Regions from separate parts of the Candidatus Photobacterium acropomis genome, predicted to be linked through region 2. Evidence: riboswitches for the same ligand, from Rfam matches in the RefSeq annotation. Region 2 holds a riboswitch; the other holds the start of a gene.
What was found. Region 2 has a riboswitch for lysine ahead of Q7657_RS17465 (Na+/H+ antiporter NhaC family protein). Riboswitches for the same ligand answer to the same signal wherever they lie in the genome.

Region 1: it holds a riboswitch for lysine, as region 2 does, so the genes downstream of both, lysC (lysine-sensitive aspartokinase 3) here and Q7657_RS17465 (Na+/H+ antiporter NhaC family protein) in region 2, are expected to answer to the same signal.

Annotation. Positions count from the first base shown of each region.
Region 1 covers NZ_CP131609.1:765,611-774,019, forward strand. The annotation lists gene metH (methionine synthase) at 1-3,134, shown strand, start outside; gene lysC (lysine-sensitive aspartokinase 3) at 3,211-4,590, opposite strand; lysine riboswitch at 4,692-4,876, opposite strand; gene Q7657_RS10315 (pyridoxal-phosphate-dependent aminotransferase family protein) at 5,117-6,235, shown strand; gene Q7657_RS10320 (PglL family O-oligosaccharyltransferase) at 6,289-8,028, opposite strand; gene uvrA (excinuclease ABC subunit UvrA) at 8,106-8,409, opposite strand, start outside.
Region 2 covers NZ_CP131609.1:2,289,983-2,298,391, reverse strand. The annotation lists gene Q7657_RS17495 (hypothetical protein) at 1-20, opposite strand, end outside; gene Q7657_RS17490 (DsrE/DsrF/TusD sulfur relay family protein) at 336-692, shown strand; gene Q7657_RS17485 (5-carboxymethyl-2-hydroxymuconate Delta-isomerase) at 874-1,215, shown strand; gene Q7657_RS17480 (cystatin domain-containing protein) at 1,340-1,732, shown strand; gene Q7657_RS17475 (Qnr family pentapeptide repeat protein) at 1,824-2,474, shown strand; gene Q7657_RS17470 (VOC family protein) at 2,545-2,985, opposite strand; gene Q7657_RS17465 (Na+/H+ antiporter NhaC family protein) at 3,102-4,682, opposite strand; lysine riboswitch at 4,768-4,942, opposite strand; gene ccoP (cytochrome-c oxidase, cbb3-type subunit III) at 5,079-7,277, opposite strand; gene ccoO (cytochrome-c oxidase, cbb3-type subunit II) at 7,274-7,882, opposite strand; gene ccoN (cytochrome-c oxidase, cbb3-type subunit I) at 7,875-8,409, opposite strand, start outside.

The DNA of each region.
Region 1 (8,409 bases), 1.5 Mb from region 2:
TTGAAACTATCTTTGATACATTGAACGCTAAGGCCTGTGCATTTGCCGTTGATTGCGTGTTTGAAGAAATGGGCATCATACTTCCTGTTATGATCTCAGGCACTATCACCGATGCGTCAGGACGTACCCTTTCAGGTCAAACTACCGAGGCGTTTTATAACTCATTACGTCACATTAAACCGCTCTCTTTTGGTTTGAACTGTGCGCTTGGTCCTGATGAGCTTCGTCCTTATGTTGAAGAGCTTTCTCGTATTTCTGAAACCTATGTTTCAGCTCACCCGAATGCGGGTTTACCAAATGCGTTTGGTGAATATGATCTTTCTCCTGAAGAGATGGCAGAACACGTTAAAGAGTGGGCTGAAAGCGGCTTTTTAAATTTGATTGGTGGTTGTTGTGGTACGACGCCTGAGCATATTCGCCAAATGGCGCAAGCGGTTGAAAATGTAAAACCACGTGCCTTACCTGATATCAATGTAGCGTGTCGTTTATCTGGGTTAGAGCCATTAACCATTGAAAAAGAAACCCTCTTTGTGAACGTCGGTGAGCGTACAAACGTCACGGGCTCTGCGCGTTTTAAACGTTTGATCAAAGAAGAGCTATATGACGAAGCATTAGATGTTGCACGCCAGCAAGTCGAGAATGGTGCCCAAATCATCGATATTAATATGGATGAAGGCATGCTTGATGCCGAAGCGTGCATGGTACGATTTTTAAATCTGTGTGCGTCTGAGCCAGAAATTTCTAAAGTGCCAATCATGGTCGATTCTTCTAAGTGGGAAGTGATTGAGGCTGGTCTGAAATGTATTCAAGGTAAGGGGATTGTTAACTCCATTTCGCTTAAAGAAGGCAAAGAGAAATTTGTTGAGCAGGCGAAATTGATCCGTCGTTATGGTGCTGCGGTTATCGTGATGGCGTTTGATGAAGTCGGTCAGGCTGAAACCCGTGAACGTAAACTGGAAATTTGTACCAAAGCCTATCGTATCTTAGTAGATGAAGTTGGTTTCCCACCAGAAGACATTATTTTCGATCCGAATATTTTCGCTGTAGCTACAGGTATTGAAGAGCACAATAACTATGCGGTGGATTTCATTGAAGCCGTTGCTGATATTAAACGAGATCTGCCGTATGCGATGATTTCGGGTGGCGTATCTAATGTTTCTTTCTCCTTCCGTGGCAATAACTATGTCCGTGAAGCTATTCACGCTGTGTTCCTTTATCACTGTTTCAAAAACGGCATGGATATGGGGATCGTTAACGCAGGCCAGCTTGAGATCTACGATAACGTTCCAGATAAGTTGCGAGAAGCGGTAGAAGATGTGGTGCTTAACCGTCGTAATGATGGAACAGAGCGCCTGTTAGATATTGCTGCTGAATATGCAGATAAAGGTGTAGGCAAAGAAGAAGATGCATCTGCGCTTGAGTGGCGAACGTGGGCGGTAGAAAAGCGTTTAGAACATGCGCTTGTTAAAGGGATCACTGAGTTTATTGTTCAAGATACAGAAGAAGCTCGTGTAAATGCGACTAAACCGTTAGAGGTGATCGAAGGCCCTTTAATGGATGGCATGAACGTGGTCGGTGATCTGTTTGGCGAAGGGAAGATGTTCTTACCACAGGTGGTGAAATCAGCCCGTGTAATGAAACAAGCCGTAGCCCATTTAGAACCTTTTATTAATGCTGAAAAACAAGCTGGCTCATCGAACGGGAAGATCTTATTGGCAACAGTAAAAGGCGATGTTCACGATATTGGTAAGAACATTGTTGGCGTGGTATTGCAGTGTAATAACTATGAGATCATTGATCTTGGTGTCATGGTGCCTTGCGAAAAGATCTTAAAAGTTGCTCAAGAAGAAAACGTCGACATTATCGGTCTATCGGGTTTGATCACTCCATCACTGGATGAAATGGTGCATGTTGCCAAAGAGATGGAGCGTTTAGGCTTTGATCTACCATTATTGATTGGTGGTGCTACCACTTCTAAAGCACACACAGCAGTGAAAATTGAGCAGAACTACAATCAGCCTGTGGTATACGTAAATAACGCGTCACGTGCGGTAGGTGTGTGCTCTTCATTGTTATCAGATACATTGAAGCCGGGGTTTGTTGAAAAGCTGCAAGCTGATTATGACATTGTACGTGAACAGCATGCGCGTAAGCGTCCACGTACTAAGCCTGTTACTTTAGAAAAAGCACGTGCTAATAAAGTGGCGATTGATTGGGATGCGTATACACCGCCAGTGCCAGTTAAACCGGGTATTCATGTTTTCGATGACTTTGATATTGCAACACTACGTAATTATATAGATTGGACGCCATTCTTTATGACATGGTCGTTAGTAGGAAAATATCCGAAGATCTTTGAACATGAAGAAGTGGGTGAAGAAGCGAAACGTTTATTTGCTGATGCTAATGAGTTGCTTGATCGTGTTGAGAACGAAGGCTTATTAAAAGCGCGTGGTATGTGTGGTTTGTTCCCTGCGGCAAGCGTTGGGGATGATATTGAAGTATACACCGATGAATCACGTACCGAAGTTGCCACCGTGCTGCATAATTTGCGTCAGCAAACAGAGAAACCTAAAGGCTTTAACTACTGTATTTCCGATTATATTGCGCCAAAAGGATCGGGCAAACTCGATTGGATTGGCGCCTTTGCGGTTACAGGTGGTATTGGTGAGCGTGAGTTGGCGGACGAGTATAAAGCCCAAGGTGATGACTATAATGCCATCATGATCCAAGCCGTTGCCGATCGTTTAGCAGAAGCGTTCGCTGAATACCTTCATGAGCGAGTGCGTAAAGAAATTTGGGGTTATGCAGCGGATGAAAACTTATCAAATGAAGATTTGATCCGTGAGAAGTACCAAGGTATTCGACCTGCACCGGGTTACCCTGCTTGCCCTGAGCATACTGAAAAAGGACCGTTGTGGGAGCTGATGAAGGTGGAAGAGAATATTGGTATGTCATTAACTACCAGTTATGCCATGTACCCTGGCGCTTCCGTATCAGGTTGGTATTTCTCTCATCCTGATTCACGTTACTTTGCGGTGGCGCAGATCCAACAAGATCAGCTTGAAAGTTATGCTGATCGTAAAGGCTGGGATTTGATCGAAGCTGAAAAATGGCTTGGGCCAAATCTGTAATTCCTAAATCGATATGAATAAAAAAGGCGCTTAATGCGCCTTTTTGTTTATTTAAGATTTGTGTGCTTGGAATGGGTTATTCCAGTAAAGAGGCGTGTAATGTACGAACGACGTCTTTTGCTTCATCTTCATTGATTAAGAAACATAGGTTGTGTGGGCTTGCGCCGTAACAAATCATACGCAGGTTATGATCTTCTAGTGCGCCAAAAATATCTTTTGCAGAGCCTTTAGTATCACTCATTTGGTTACCAATGAGTGCAACCAGTGATAAACCTTGCTCAACTTCGACACGGCATAATTGGCTTAGCTCTTCAACAGCTTTAAGTGGAAGTGTTGGTGCACCGCCACCCGTATCGGTTTGATCTAGGGTGAGTGACACACTGACCTCTGATGTGGTAATCAAATCAACGGAGATTTTGTGCTCAGCGAGAATACGGAATACTTCGGCTAAGAAGCCATAAGCATGGAACATATTCAGGCTGGTGAGTGTCACCATGGTTTGGTTAGCACGTAGCGCTAATGCTCGAAATAGTGGTGCATCTTCTACCGATTTGCGGATCCATGTACCACCTTGCTCTGGTGCTTTTGATGAGCCGACAAAGACAGGGATCTGCTGGCGAATAGCTGGCACTAAGGTTGATGGATGAAGGATCTTAGCACCAAAATTTGCCATTTCAGAGGCTTCACTAAAGCTGATCTCTTTAATAGGTTGTGCAGCTGGGGTGATACGAGGATCGGTGGTGTACATTCCCGGTACGTCAGTCCAGATCTCAAGGGTGGATGCACTGACGGCTTCTGCAATTAATGCGGCACTATAGTCACTCCCACCACGACCTAAAGTTGTCGTGATCCCTTGGCTATTTGAGCCGATAAAGCCTTGTGAAACGACAATACTATTTTCAAGCAATGGTAATAATTGTGTTTCCGCCAGTTGTTTAATTTGCTCTGGCTGAGGTACTGCTTTTCCAAATTGATCATCGGTACGCATAATTGGACGAATATCGACACGTACTGCTGGCGCGTTTAGCTCAACTAAAATTTGCGTGAAAAGGTAGGTTGAAAGCAGCTCACCGTGGCTCACGATTTGATCGGTTAATTGTGCAGATGTTGCAACAGCGGCTTGTTCAGCAAGTGTTGCTACGTTATCAAGTAGGCTGTAAATCGCATCTTGAATACTTGATGGTTGCTTAAGTTGATCAAGCACATCTTGGTGTGTTTGTGTCAGTTGCTGTAATCGTTGCTGACGTTCATCAGCATTACTGACACCATTAGCGAGTTCAACTAAAAGGTTCGTTACGCCAGAACAGGCGCTGATCAGAACAATTTTTGTTGCCGGATTTGCGGTAACAATGGCCGCACTGCGACTCATTGCGGTGAAGTCTGCAACGCTAGTGCCACCAAATTTGGCAACAGTGATTGATGATGGCGGTGCTGAATTTGCTGTAGAGTAGTCCATTATATTCTCCCTGAATCATAAACAAATTATAAGGTAGGCTATTTGTCTGGGAGTATTCCCGACATCCTGTCAGGAGAGCGTGAGAAGTGAATTAAGTGCACTTACCCAGAAGCTCCCCACCACATTCATTGTTGAGCGTGGTGACAGCTAGAAGGATTCAACCTTCATAGCCGATATAACTTAATCCCCGAATAAGTCATACCTCGGCGTTACTCTCCCTCTCATAATGGCTATAGGGTGGGGCCCTGTCATTATGATACCTAGGTAACGCTCCTCTTCCGTATTGCTGTAACCCTATACAAGCACATAAAAGCTTGAATAAATTATCATCTCATTGAATAAGATTTGTAACCCTTTTGTCAAATGTTATGTGACAAATAATTTACATTTAAAATTAAGCAACTGTGCGTAAGGGATGCGACATCGACTCTTGCGTCAATGAAAAGGCTCTAATACTCTTAAAACGATAGCAACCCGTTCCATACAAAAAATATCTATAGGGACTATGACTTTACGGAGCAAAATAATGACAATTACCAGTTTTATTCCGCCACATAGAACACTGATGGGGCCGGGGCCTTCAGATATTTACCCGCAAGTATTACAAGCACTCAGTCGACCAACGGTAGGCCATTTAGATCCCTTGTTTATCGGCATGATGGATGAGTTAAAACAGCTACTGCAATATGCATTTCAAACCAAAAATCCATTCACTATTGCTGTTTCTGCGCCGGGCAGTGCAGGGATGGAAGCGTGTTTTGTTAATCTCGTTGAGCCTGGCGATAAGGTGTTAGTGTGCCGTAATGGTGTTTTTGGCGAGCGTATGCGTGAAAATGTTGAGCGCTGTGGTGGTATAGCAGTTGTGGTTGATAATGAATGGGGGACGCCAGTATCTCCCGATCTTGTTGAGCAAGCATTACAAGATAATCCTGATATTAAAATTGTCGCTTTTGTTCATGCGGAAACTTCAACTGGCGCATTGAGTGATGCGAAAACACTGGCTGAAATTGCCCGTAAACATGATTGTTTAACCATCGTTGATGCGGTGACATCTCTCGGTGGTGTGCCATTGCTGGTGGATGAATGGCAATTAGATGCGGTCTATTCTGGTAGTCAAAAGTGTTTGTCTTGTACGCCGGGGTTATCGCCGTTAACGTTTTCCCAAAAAGCGATTGATAAAATCCAGCAACGTAAAACCAAAGTGCAAAGCTGGTTTTTAGATCAAAGTTTAGTATTAGGTTATTGGAGTGGTGAAGGCAAGCGTAGCTATCACCATACCGCACCTGTAAATAGTCTATATGCGCTGCATGAAGCGTTAGTACTGCTGCATAATGAAGGCTTAGAAAATGCGTGGCAGCGCCATCGTAATGCCCATGAAGAGCTTAAAGCAGGACTTGAAAAATTAGGAATCCAATTTGTGGTAGCAGAAGCGTCACGATTACCACAACTCAATGCTGTTTATATTCCTGACGGTGTTGATGATGCTGAGGTTCGCAATGAATTGTTGCAACGCTACAACTTAGAAATCGGCGCAGGATTAGGTGCGTTGGCTGGAAAAGCGTGGCGTATCGGTTTGATGGGCTATGGTGCAAGAAGTGAAAATGTTGCGCTGTGCTTAAAAGCGCTAGAAACCACATTGAAATAATCTATTGATGAGTAAATAAAAATGGCTACCGAGTGGGTAGCCATTTTTTATGGTTATTTCGCCGCAGACGTTGTATTTGCTTGGCTGGTTTGCTGCTCAAAATCTAAATCAGGAAATAAGAACAGCGCTTCATCTCTGATTTGTGATGCTTGCTCTTTGTTGCCGAGGGCATCGTAAGCAAGGATCAGGTTTTGATACAGTGCTGGTCGCGGCCACGCTTTGGCTTTTTCGGTTGCCCATTGAATATAGTCTTCAATCAGCGCTGGTTTATCGCTACCAATACCAAGTTGCAGTTGGGTAAGTTGTAAGTCCCAATCAAAACGGTTTTTCCACGACCATGGGTTATTCACCTTAAGTAGATAGTCGATGTTTACAGGTCGAGTTGTTTCAAACTTGGTGAGCTGCCAGCCAGAATACAGCGTTGTTACCATAAAGCTTGAAATGAAAATTGGAGTGATCAGTGCGAAAACTTTTAATCCTAATACGTATTGTAGGGAGCGTTTATGGTATTTCGCTGTGAGGTTATCAACCCAAAAAATAAGGATGATAAAGCTCAGCCAATGAACTAAAGAGTGGTAGAACGGGTACTCTAATTGTGTGTGCAATACGATAGGGAAAAATAATCCTATTAAGGCTAACTGGGTGCCATTAGGCGCTTTTCTTATTTTTACCATTACCGCAAATGCAGCAAGCAATAAGCCGATAAGTGGCACAATACCGCCTTCATCTGCCCAGAAAAGTAATTCGTTATGTGGGTGATCTAAACTTGGAACACCTGCGTGTTGTGTTGGATCTTCATTGTGCCACAGCGCAGTTTGAGTGATGTAAGCAGCTTCAAACTTTCCATAGCCATAACCAGTGAGAGGTTTAGTGGTAAACATCTCATAGGCTTGTGGGAAATGGATTGCTCTCAAACTTTCTAAACTGGTACTGTTTTCTTTTGGTGCCCAGTTTTCAGTTGATGAAATATTCCAAGCAAGGCTCAAGCTTAATGCAATCATCAATAACCATAAGCGTTGTACTTGTTTGGCAGCAAAGCGACGTAAATATGGCAGCATTAGTGCTACACCAATAATTGCACCTAACCAGCCGGTACGAGAGTTCAACACCACTAACATCGGAATAGTGAGGACAGGGGTTATGAGTAATATGACATGTAGCCATGACCACTTACCACGATATAGCGGAATACGTGCTAACAGGTAAGTGCCAATCACTAAACCTGTTGCAAGAAAGCTCGCCATTACATTCGGTTGTTGAAAAATACCATAAGGTCGGTTAGCGATAGTGTCGTAGCCGATAGGATTCTTTGCTGGGATCCAAAGGTATTGATACCACGCAAACACCGCTTCAATCAGTACACCGAGTAAAATAAACCACAACAAACGTTGGCGCTGTTGGTGAGTGAACACGAACTGTTGCAAGCTGACAAAAAACAGAAATCCAGCCCACAAGGTAAACAAGCGATTAAACGCTGCACCAGCATCGGCATTAGGATAAAAAACAGGGAGAGTTAGCAGTACACAGCAAGCAAATAGCAAAAGTGTCAGACGAGAATAACGCCAGATTTGTTGGCGACAAATTTCAAGTAAGCCAAAAGAGATAGCGAAGCTAAAAGGGATCCAAACTGCAGCGTTAAATGAGAGCTCAAGCCCTGAGCCGCCTGGATTATGTTGGAAATAGTGCATTGCAACAATAAAGATGATCCCAATTGTCGCAAGAAAATAGCGTACTAAGGGTTTTGAAATCCGTTTCTGCTCGAGTCTGGTGCCTTCGAGTTGTAACACTGTCATGGTTGTTCCTGAGTATGAATAAGCAAACAGGCTGATCAATATCAGCCTGTTTTAATATATTAACGTGTTTTCATAGTCTAACCTAGCAGCGGTTTAAGGAACCTTGCTGTGTGTGAGCCCTTCACTTTAGCCACAGCTTCTGGGGTGCCTGTTGCGATAATTTCACCACCACCACTACCGCCTTCAGGACCAAGATCGATGATCCAGTCGGCCGTTTTAATTACATCTAAGTTATGTTCGATCACCACGATAGTATTACCTTTATCACGCAGTTTATGCAGTACCGTTAGTAGCTGCTGAATGTCGTGGAAGTGTAAACCTGTGGTTGGTTCATCAAGAATATAAAGCGTTTTACCAGTATCTCGTTTAGATAACTCTTTG
Region 2 (8,409 bases):
AGTTGGAGACGATGGCTCATTAGATGTTCTCTAGCTAGAAGTTAAACACACAACAGCTGGATGAAATCAAGCAGTAAACCAACTGAGGCGGTAATGTGCCAAATTATTTCAACGGTTAATAGCAGAATATGCATATAAATTGAATTTGCGATAATTATTTGCGCTAGTTGGGCGTTTAGTGAGCTTTTGTGTTCTGGTTACGTACTGAAAATGTGATCTTTATTCTTAAATATTCATTGTTATTTGCCATTCATACTTAATCAGGATTTCTATAATTACCTCAACTTTTGTGTGACAATATTTCCAGTCGAAACTATTTGTTGGAAGAGTATGTTATGCAAACCATTTTAATTGTGATCAATGATGCACCTTATGGCTCAGAGCGTCCGTTTAATGCGCTACGTTTAGCGATTAAGCTGAATGAGCAAGAAGAACAAGCAGCACAAATTAAGCTATTTTTAATGTCTGATGCGGTTATGTGTGCGATGAAGAAGCAAAATCCGGTTGAAGGTTATGATATTCAGCAAATGGTTGAAATCGCCTTAGCGCAGGGGAGTGAAGTGTCATTATGTAAAACGTGCTGTAGTGCTCGTGGCTTATCGAAAGAGTTGTTGATTGAAGGATGTGAAATTGGCACTTTAGATGATCTCGCACATTGGACATTAACAGCTAATAAGGTGCTAACCTTCTAAAAAATAGGTGACATTGTCACATGTGACTATTTTGTAGATTTTCAATCGGAGTCACAGAAACTGAAATAACCCAGTACTTAATAATGATTATTATCAAAAAGCAGATCTCGCTACGAGTTCTCATTTTGATATGTGCTAGTGTTTTTACGTCGGTATTCTATCTATAGAAAGGAGAATCGTTGTGCCGCATTGCATTATTGAGTACGCCAAAGATCTTGAGAATGAGATCAACGTAAATGAACTAATGGCAACCACCCATTATGCGACGTTTAGTTCAGGTCTGTTTGATGAAGAAGACATTAAAACACGTGCAATCCCTTTTGAGTTTTATCGAACAGGAACAACAGAGAAACCCTTTGTCCATATTACGGTAAGAGTACTGCCGGGGAGAGATCCAAAGCAAAAAGATAATCTAGCTGAGGTGATCCTTCATCAAGTAGCAGCCATGTTCCATAATGATATTTGTGTAACGGTTGAGATTGAAGATATTAACCAAGAGTCGTATAGAAAGTATGTCATTTAAAATGCAAATAAAGTTGCGTTTTTGGCTTTTGTTAGCAATAAAATGATGTTTTAAACAAAATTGTTTGCGTTTGATCACATTTTCTGGTCATATATATAGAAAGGTTATGTATTAGGACAAGAAAATGAAAAAGAAAATTTTACTGATCGCTTTAAGTTCAATTGTGTTAGTTGCGTGTAGCTCTGCAAAAAACGAAACAAAAAAAGAGGCAAATGTGCAAACTGGTTGTGATTTTACTCAAGCAATTGCTGGTGGTTGGGCCCAAGGCAAAATCACTCCTGAAGTAGAACAAGCGGCAAAAGAAGCTGTTAAAGCAATTTCTGGTGATCACCAGTTAGGTAAAATTTACGAAGTGCGTCAACAGGTGGTTGCAGGTATGAATTACCTCATTACTTTCAGTATTGATAATGGTGATTACTACAGTGCTAAAGTGTTCCATAGCCTACAAAACACATTCCAAGTTAAAGAGATCAAGCAAGTACCATCAGCAGTGTCTAACTGTGATGTACCTAACTAATTAGCTTATTGGCTTTGATGTAAAATTAAAAACGCTGTTATTGAGTGCTCAGTAACAGCGTTTTTTTGTTGATGAAATATAGAGAATAACCATGCATATCACCGCAAAGTGCTATCAAGATGAATCGTTTTCTGGTGCTGACTTATCAGAAGCGATATTTGAGAATTGTCAATTCTATCGCTGTGATTTTTCTCGGGCTAATTTGGTTGAAGCAAGTTTCATTGATTGCAGCTTTATTGAAGCTGGCGCAGAAGATGGTGTGAATTTCTCTTATGCCAAACTAAAGGATGCCAGTTTTAAAAATTGTAATTTATCTTTAGCTAACTTTCGTCATGCGCAGTGTTTTGGCATTGAAATGCGAGAATCAAACTTGCAAGGGGCGGACTTTCAGTATGCGTCGTTTTCTAATTACATCACCCAAAATACCTTCTTTAGCTCGGCATATATTACGGGCTGTAACTTACGCTATAGCAATTTTGAAGATGTAAAGCTGGAGCAATGCGAGCTGTTTGAAAACCGTTGGAATGGGGCAAACCTATTAGCCACATCTTTGAAAGGCGCTGATCTTAGCCGAGGTGAGTTTTCTTCCGAGCATTGGCAGCAATGCATGTTTGAAGGAGCAGATCTTTGTCATGTAGATTTGGAAGGGGTTGATATTCGACGAGTGAATCTACAAGGAGTGAAAATTTGTGATTGGCAACAAGAGCAGCTATTAAGTCAGCTAGGCATTATTGTTTTATAGCTTGATTTCCTCACTTCTTGAAAAGCCACTTGTCAGTACTTTAGCACTGACAAGTAGCAATAATCGTTTATTACCATTCGCCTTGGTTTTGCATTGATGCCCAAGGCTCTTGCGCTTCAAGTGCGTCACCTTTTTGTAGCAGTTCAATGGAAATACCGTCAGGGGAGCGAACAAACGCCATGTGTCCATCACGTGGTGGGCGATTGATTACAACCCCGTTATCTTGCAGATGCGCACATAACTCGTAAATGTTCTCAACCGCAAATGCTAAGTGACCAAAGTTACGACCGCCAGTGTACTCTTCAGGATCCCAATTGTAAGTCAGTTCAAGTAACGGTGATTTTGTCTCTTTTGCTGCTTCTGCTTGGCTTGGTGCGGCAAGGAACACAAGGGTAAAGCGTCCACGCTCACTTTCTTTACGGTTAACTTCAACTAATCCTAACTTATTACAGTAAAAGTCCAGTGATGCATCTAGGTCGCTCACGCGGATCATTGTGTGTAAGTATTCCATGTTTCTTTCCTAAATTTGATGTAAAAAATCCCCGTTGTTTAATCCTAAGCATAAAGCAATTACAGGATAAAACGAACGGGGAGTTCTCTAATTTATTTTGAATTTAGACGGTTAGCTTATGCTGTTACCGCTTGTTGGTATTTTCTGTGACGACGTAGGTGGATCGTACAACATGCAAGGAACCATAGTGCACTCACACCAATACCAGCGATAGTTGACGACATGATACCCATTGTTAGGTAACCCAATAGCGCACCGAATGCCACAGTAATAGCATAAGGAAGCTGAGTCATTACGTGATCCATGTGATGGCTACCAGCACCTGTTGCAGACAGAATACTTGTACTTGAAATTGGAGAGCTGTGATCGCCAAATACAGAGCCAGCAAGTACCGCAGAAAGCATAGGCATTAGTAGGTGAGCATCACTTGCTACCGCCATATCACCTGCTAGTGGCAACATGATACCGAACGTACCCCAACTTGTACCTGTTGCGAAAGACATCGCACAAGATAGAACGAAGACTAATGCAGGTAGTAGTTCAGTAGGGAAGCCACCTTTGGTTAATGACGCTAGGTACAGACCTGTTTTCATGTCACTTACTACGGTACCGATCGTCCATGCGAACATTAGGATAACGATAGCTGGCATCATTGCTTGAACACCTTGTGGTGCAGCGGTTAGCCATGTTTTTAGTGATAGCTTCAAACGAAGTGCTAATACCATTGAAACGGCAAGGCTACATAGTGAAGCGTTAACCAGCGACGAACCAAGATCGGTATGCTCAAGGGCTTTAATTAGGCTAAATCCTTCACCGCGAGCGGCTAGAACGTCAGCACCGCTGATCACCATAAAGATAACACTTGATACCGTTAGCGTTAGAATTGGCAGAACCATGTCGATCATTGTGCCTTTGCCTGAAGATTCTGTTGTGATCTCTAAGCCTTTTGGATGACCTTTAGATTCGTCCCATAGCTTGCCTTCTTCTGCCCACGCTTCGTGTTGACGCATAGGGCCAATGTTTAGTTGGAAGAAGATAACCACGATAACCATCAGAAGTGTGAATACCGCGTATAGGTTCATTGGGATCATTTGAACGAACAATGAAATCGCACTGATATCAGTAATATGGTTCGTTGCTAAGATACCGCCAAGGATCGCAATAATGTATGCGCCCCAAGATGAAATAGGTGTAATGACACAAACAGGTGCTGCGGTTGAGTCCAGTAGGTAAGCCAGTTTCGCACGTGAAATGTTGAAACGGTCAGTCACAGGACGACAAATAGGACCTACAGACAAGCTGTGGAAGAAGTCATCAATAAAGAAAGCAAAAACCATTAAGCCCGTTAGCATGTTTGCACTACGGCGATCTTTACAACGACGGTAACCCCATTCAGCAAATGCGCGGGTTGCACCTGTTGCTGTCATTAGGCTGATCAAACCGCCTAGTAACAACATGAAGATAATCATATTCACGTTGCCGCTATTTACTGCACCGTCAGACCAAATAAGGCCAACAACTTGGTGAACAATGTATTTCAGCGCAGATAACGGGTTGTAATCATTAAGAAGGATTGCGCCAGCAACAATGCCAAGACCAAGCGATAGCAATACGCGACGGGTAGCAATAGCTAAAATAACAGCTAGTAATGCAGGGACAACTGATAAAATGGAATCAGAATATTGAACTAGATTCATGGATCTCTTAAACACCTATATTAGGTGGAGATCTACCGAAAGGATAGAGAAACAGATTTCTGTAGAAAATATACTTCTGCATATCCCTTAGGGTAGCGCTCCATAGACTACGTAAACTATGGCAGTTCTGCACTTATTTAATGCAGACCCAGCCACTGTTGATGACACAACAATGACTTCGGCGCCGACTCCTTTCCCCAGACTTCTTAGGTGTCACCCTCCATCTGGATACTAATAGGCAGCGCGCCTCTACTCAAAGGATTGAAATTTGATGATACTTATAAATTTTACAGAGGCAATATAAAGCAGTGAAAAATTGCATAAAAATTGTAAAAATTATTACTGTTGATGGAATGTTAAGCAGATAATGAAACTGTACACTGTTTAGATATCCGCTTATTCCGTTAAACTATTTGGCTCGTTAGCTTCTGGTGGTGTCATGCTGTGAATATTTCCAGCGTAACCACCTTCAACTAATGCCTTACGCACATCTGAAACTTCTTGCGGGGTAACGGGCACGGTACGATCACCTAATTTCGCACGCACAAAGCTGATCAGTTTTGCCAAGTTGGCATCACTGATCACCGAGTTAAAGCTACTCATAGGCATGAAATTGGTGTCTTGTTCCATAAAGTTTGGCAATAAACCACGAATGGTAACAGCAATGGTATCGTAAGGATCACTGTGCATAATTATCCCGTTGTTAAGCAGTGTAGGGGCGATACCTTTTCGGCCTTTACCGTCTTTACCATGGCATGCGCCACAGGTTTGAACATATACGCCATACAGTTTGGCTTCGTTTTCAGGATCGTTGCTGCTTAACGGCTTTAGCTCAACGGTTTGGATATCAACATTGGCGGGAACGAGATCGCCAAATCCTGGTGGATTAAGCTGAGGAACCGAGCTATTTAACTCGTTATATTTATCACCGGTGATCAAGTATTCCGCAATGGCAGCGACGTCTTGTTCGGTTAAGAATCGAGTACTGTTTTGTACTACTTCCGCCATACCACCAAATGCGGTTCCTTTATCGGAATGACCCGTTTTTAAAAAGTCTGTTAATGTTTTTACATCCCAACGGTCTTGATATAGCTCTGTTGCAGTAATATCAGGGGCTTTCCAACCATCAATTAAATTACCTTGAAATAGCTCTTTTTCGATCAAAGCTTGCGCTACGTTGCGTGGAGTGTGACATTCCGAACAGTGACCTAATCCCATGGTGAGGTATTTACCACGCTTCCATTGTTCGGTCATATCATCGGGATATTCAAGTGGTGCAGTGTTTAAGAAGGCAATATTCCAACCTAATAGCCCCAAACGAATGTTACTTGGGAACATCATTTTATTTTCTTTATTACGGGTATTTACAAAGTTAAGCGATTGCATATACGCCCATAACGCTTGAGTATCTTCATCGGTGACATATTGATAAGACGAGTAAGGCATTGCAGGGTACAAATAACCGTGTTTCCCTTTACCTTTATGCAGTGCGTCGTAAAACTCTTCATAAGTGTAGTCACCAATACCATAGGTAGGGTGAGCTGAAATATTGGTTGAATAAAGCGTACCAAACGGAGTTAAGAAACCTAAACCACCACCGAAAGGTTCACCACCTTCACCTGTATGACAAGCAATACAATCACCTGCGTAAGCTAGATATTGCCCTTTACTAACCATGTCTTGATTGAGCTCTGCTAACTTATTTTTTTGCTCGTTACCTTGGTGACGAATATAAGCACCAAGCGCTTGAATTTCATCATTAGTGAGTTGGTTTTCAAAAGCGGGCATGACGTTATTTAAGCCATAGGTCACGGTGGCGTTTATGCCTTCAATACTGCCGTCATGAAGCCAAATATTATCGGTAAGGTTAGGTGCGCCTAATGCTTGATTACCTTTCGCATCACTGCCATGACAAGCGGTACAGTTAGCATCAAATATCGCTTTACCAAGCTCAAGATTGACCGCTGGCTCCGCGATAATGCGATTTTTTTCAAGTGAAGCAACATATGAAGAGACATGCTCAATTTCTTCTTCAGTCAGAATATCTTTCCAACCCGCCATAACACCATTACGACCTTGAACAATGGAGTGATGTATCGCTTCGTCACTGCCACCATACAGCCAAACTGTATCGCTTAAGTTAGGGAAATGCAGTTGCCCTTGAGCTTGATTTAAATGACAAGCTGCACAATGGGTTTGAAATAAAGCGCGACCAGCACTGACGATTTCAGGGGATTGACTCAAATCTTCATAACTTGAGTTCTCGTCACCCACTTGAGCTATTTGGGCTTGGAGTGAAGTAGGGGCTGTTGATTCTGCTTCGTTGGTGGATTGCCATTTCATCAACCCTTGCCAATTTCCCATACCGGGATAAAGCACCAAGAACACCGCAGCGATAATAAACGCGGCAAGATAAGACAACAGCAACAGACTGGGAACAGCGGCATCGTTTTCATCAATGCCATCAAAGCTATCAACAGTACGGTTAGCGTTGGCGGAGTGGTTCTTTTTCCAATACACCACAACCACAGCAATCATAAACGCTAAAAAGATCAGCGTTAAGATAATGACCCAACTACTCCAAAAAGCACTCATGGGCATACTCCTTGATCTTGTCCCAAACTTTGCAAGTAGGCGATTAATGCTTGTGCTTTGGTTTTACCTTTCACCTCTAATCTCGCTTGGCGAATTTCTTTATCACTGTATGGCACACCCAATGTACGTAGGGCTGTGAGTTTGGCTTCAATGTCTTCGCCATCTAATACTTGCTCAAATAGCCACGGATAAGAGGGCATGATCGATGTTGGAACAACATCACGAGGATTACGCAAATGAATAATGTGCCATTGATCTGAATATTTACGCCCAAGATTGGTTAAATCAGGCCCTGTTCGTTTTGAGCCCCAAAGATTGGGATGCTCGTATATATCATCACTCTCACGGTTGTATCTGCCATAGCGTTTCACTTCAGCATTTAATGGGCGAACCATCATCGAATGGCAAGTATGGCAACCTTCACTGATATAAATATCACGTCCAGCCACTTGCAATGCAGTTAACGGTTTGGCTGTCGATTCTGCGATTAATCTGTCTTGATAGAAAAAGGCAGGTAGCACCCAGACAAGGAAAGAAAATGCCGCAACAATCGCTGTTGACGCAATTAAAATCACCACAGATGAAGTAAAGTCTTTATTAATCATGCGCTTCTACCTTTTCTGAAGTGGCGTCAGCGTTATTATTGGTTTTCGTTTTTGGCTGTTTCATCGTGCGGTAAAGGTTATAGATCATCAATACCACGCCAAGTACAAACAGCGCACCGCCAATAAAGCGAACTAACATCCAAGGGGCGCTAAAGTTCATGGCCTCGACAAAGCTATAACTGAGTGAACCATTTGGCTCTTCTTTAAGCCACATATAGCCTTGTCCAATACCTGCAATCCATAGAGCAACGGCATATAACACAATCCCAATATGGGCTAGCCAGAAATGCCATTTCACCAAACGGTTAGACCACAATTGTTCATGACCAAACAGGCGAGGAATAAAGTAATAGAAGGTCGCAATGGCAGACATACCTACCCAGCCCAGTGCGCCAGAATGCACATGACCAACCACCCAATCGGTATTATGGGCGATCATATTAAACCAGCGAATGGCTAATAATGGCCCTTCAAAAGTGGCAAGGGCGTAATAGATAATGGCAGAGAAGAAGAACCACATAATGTAG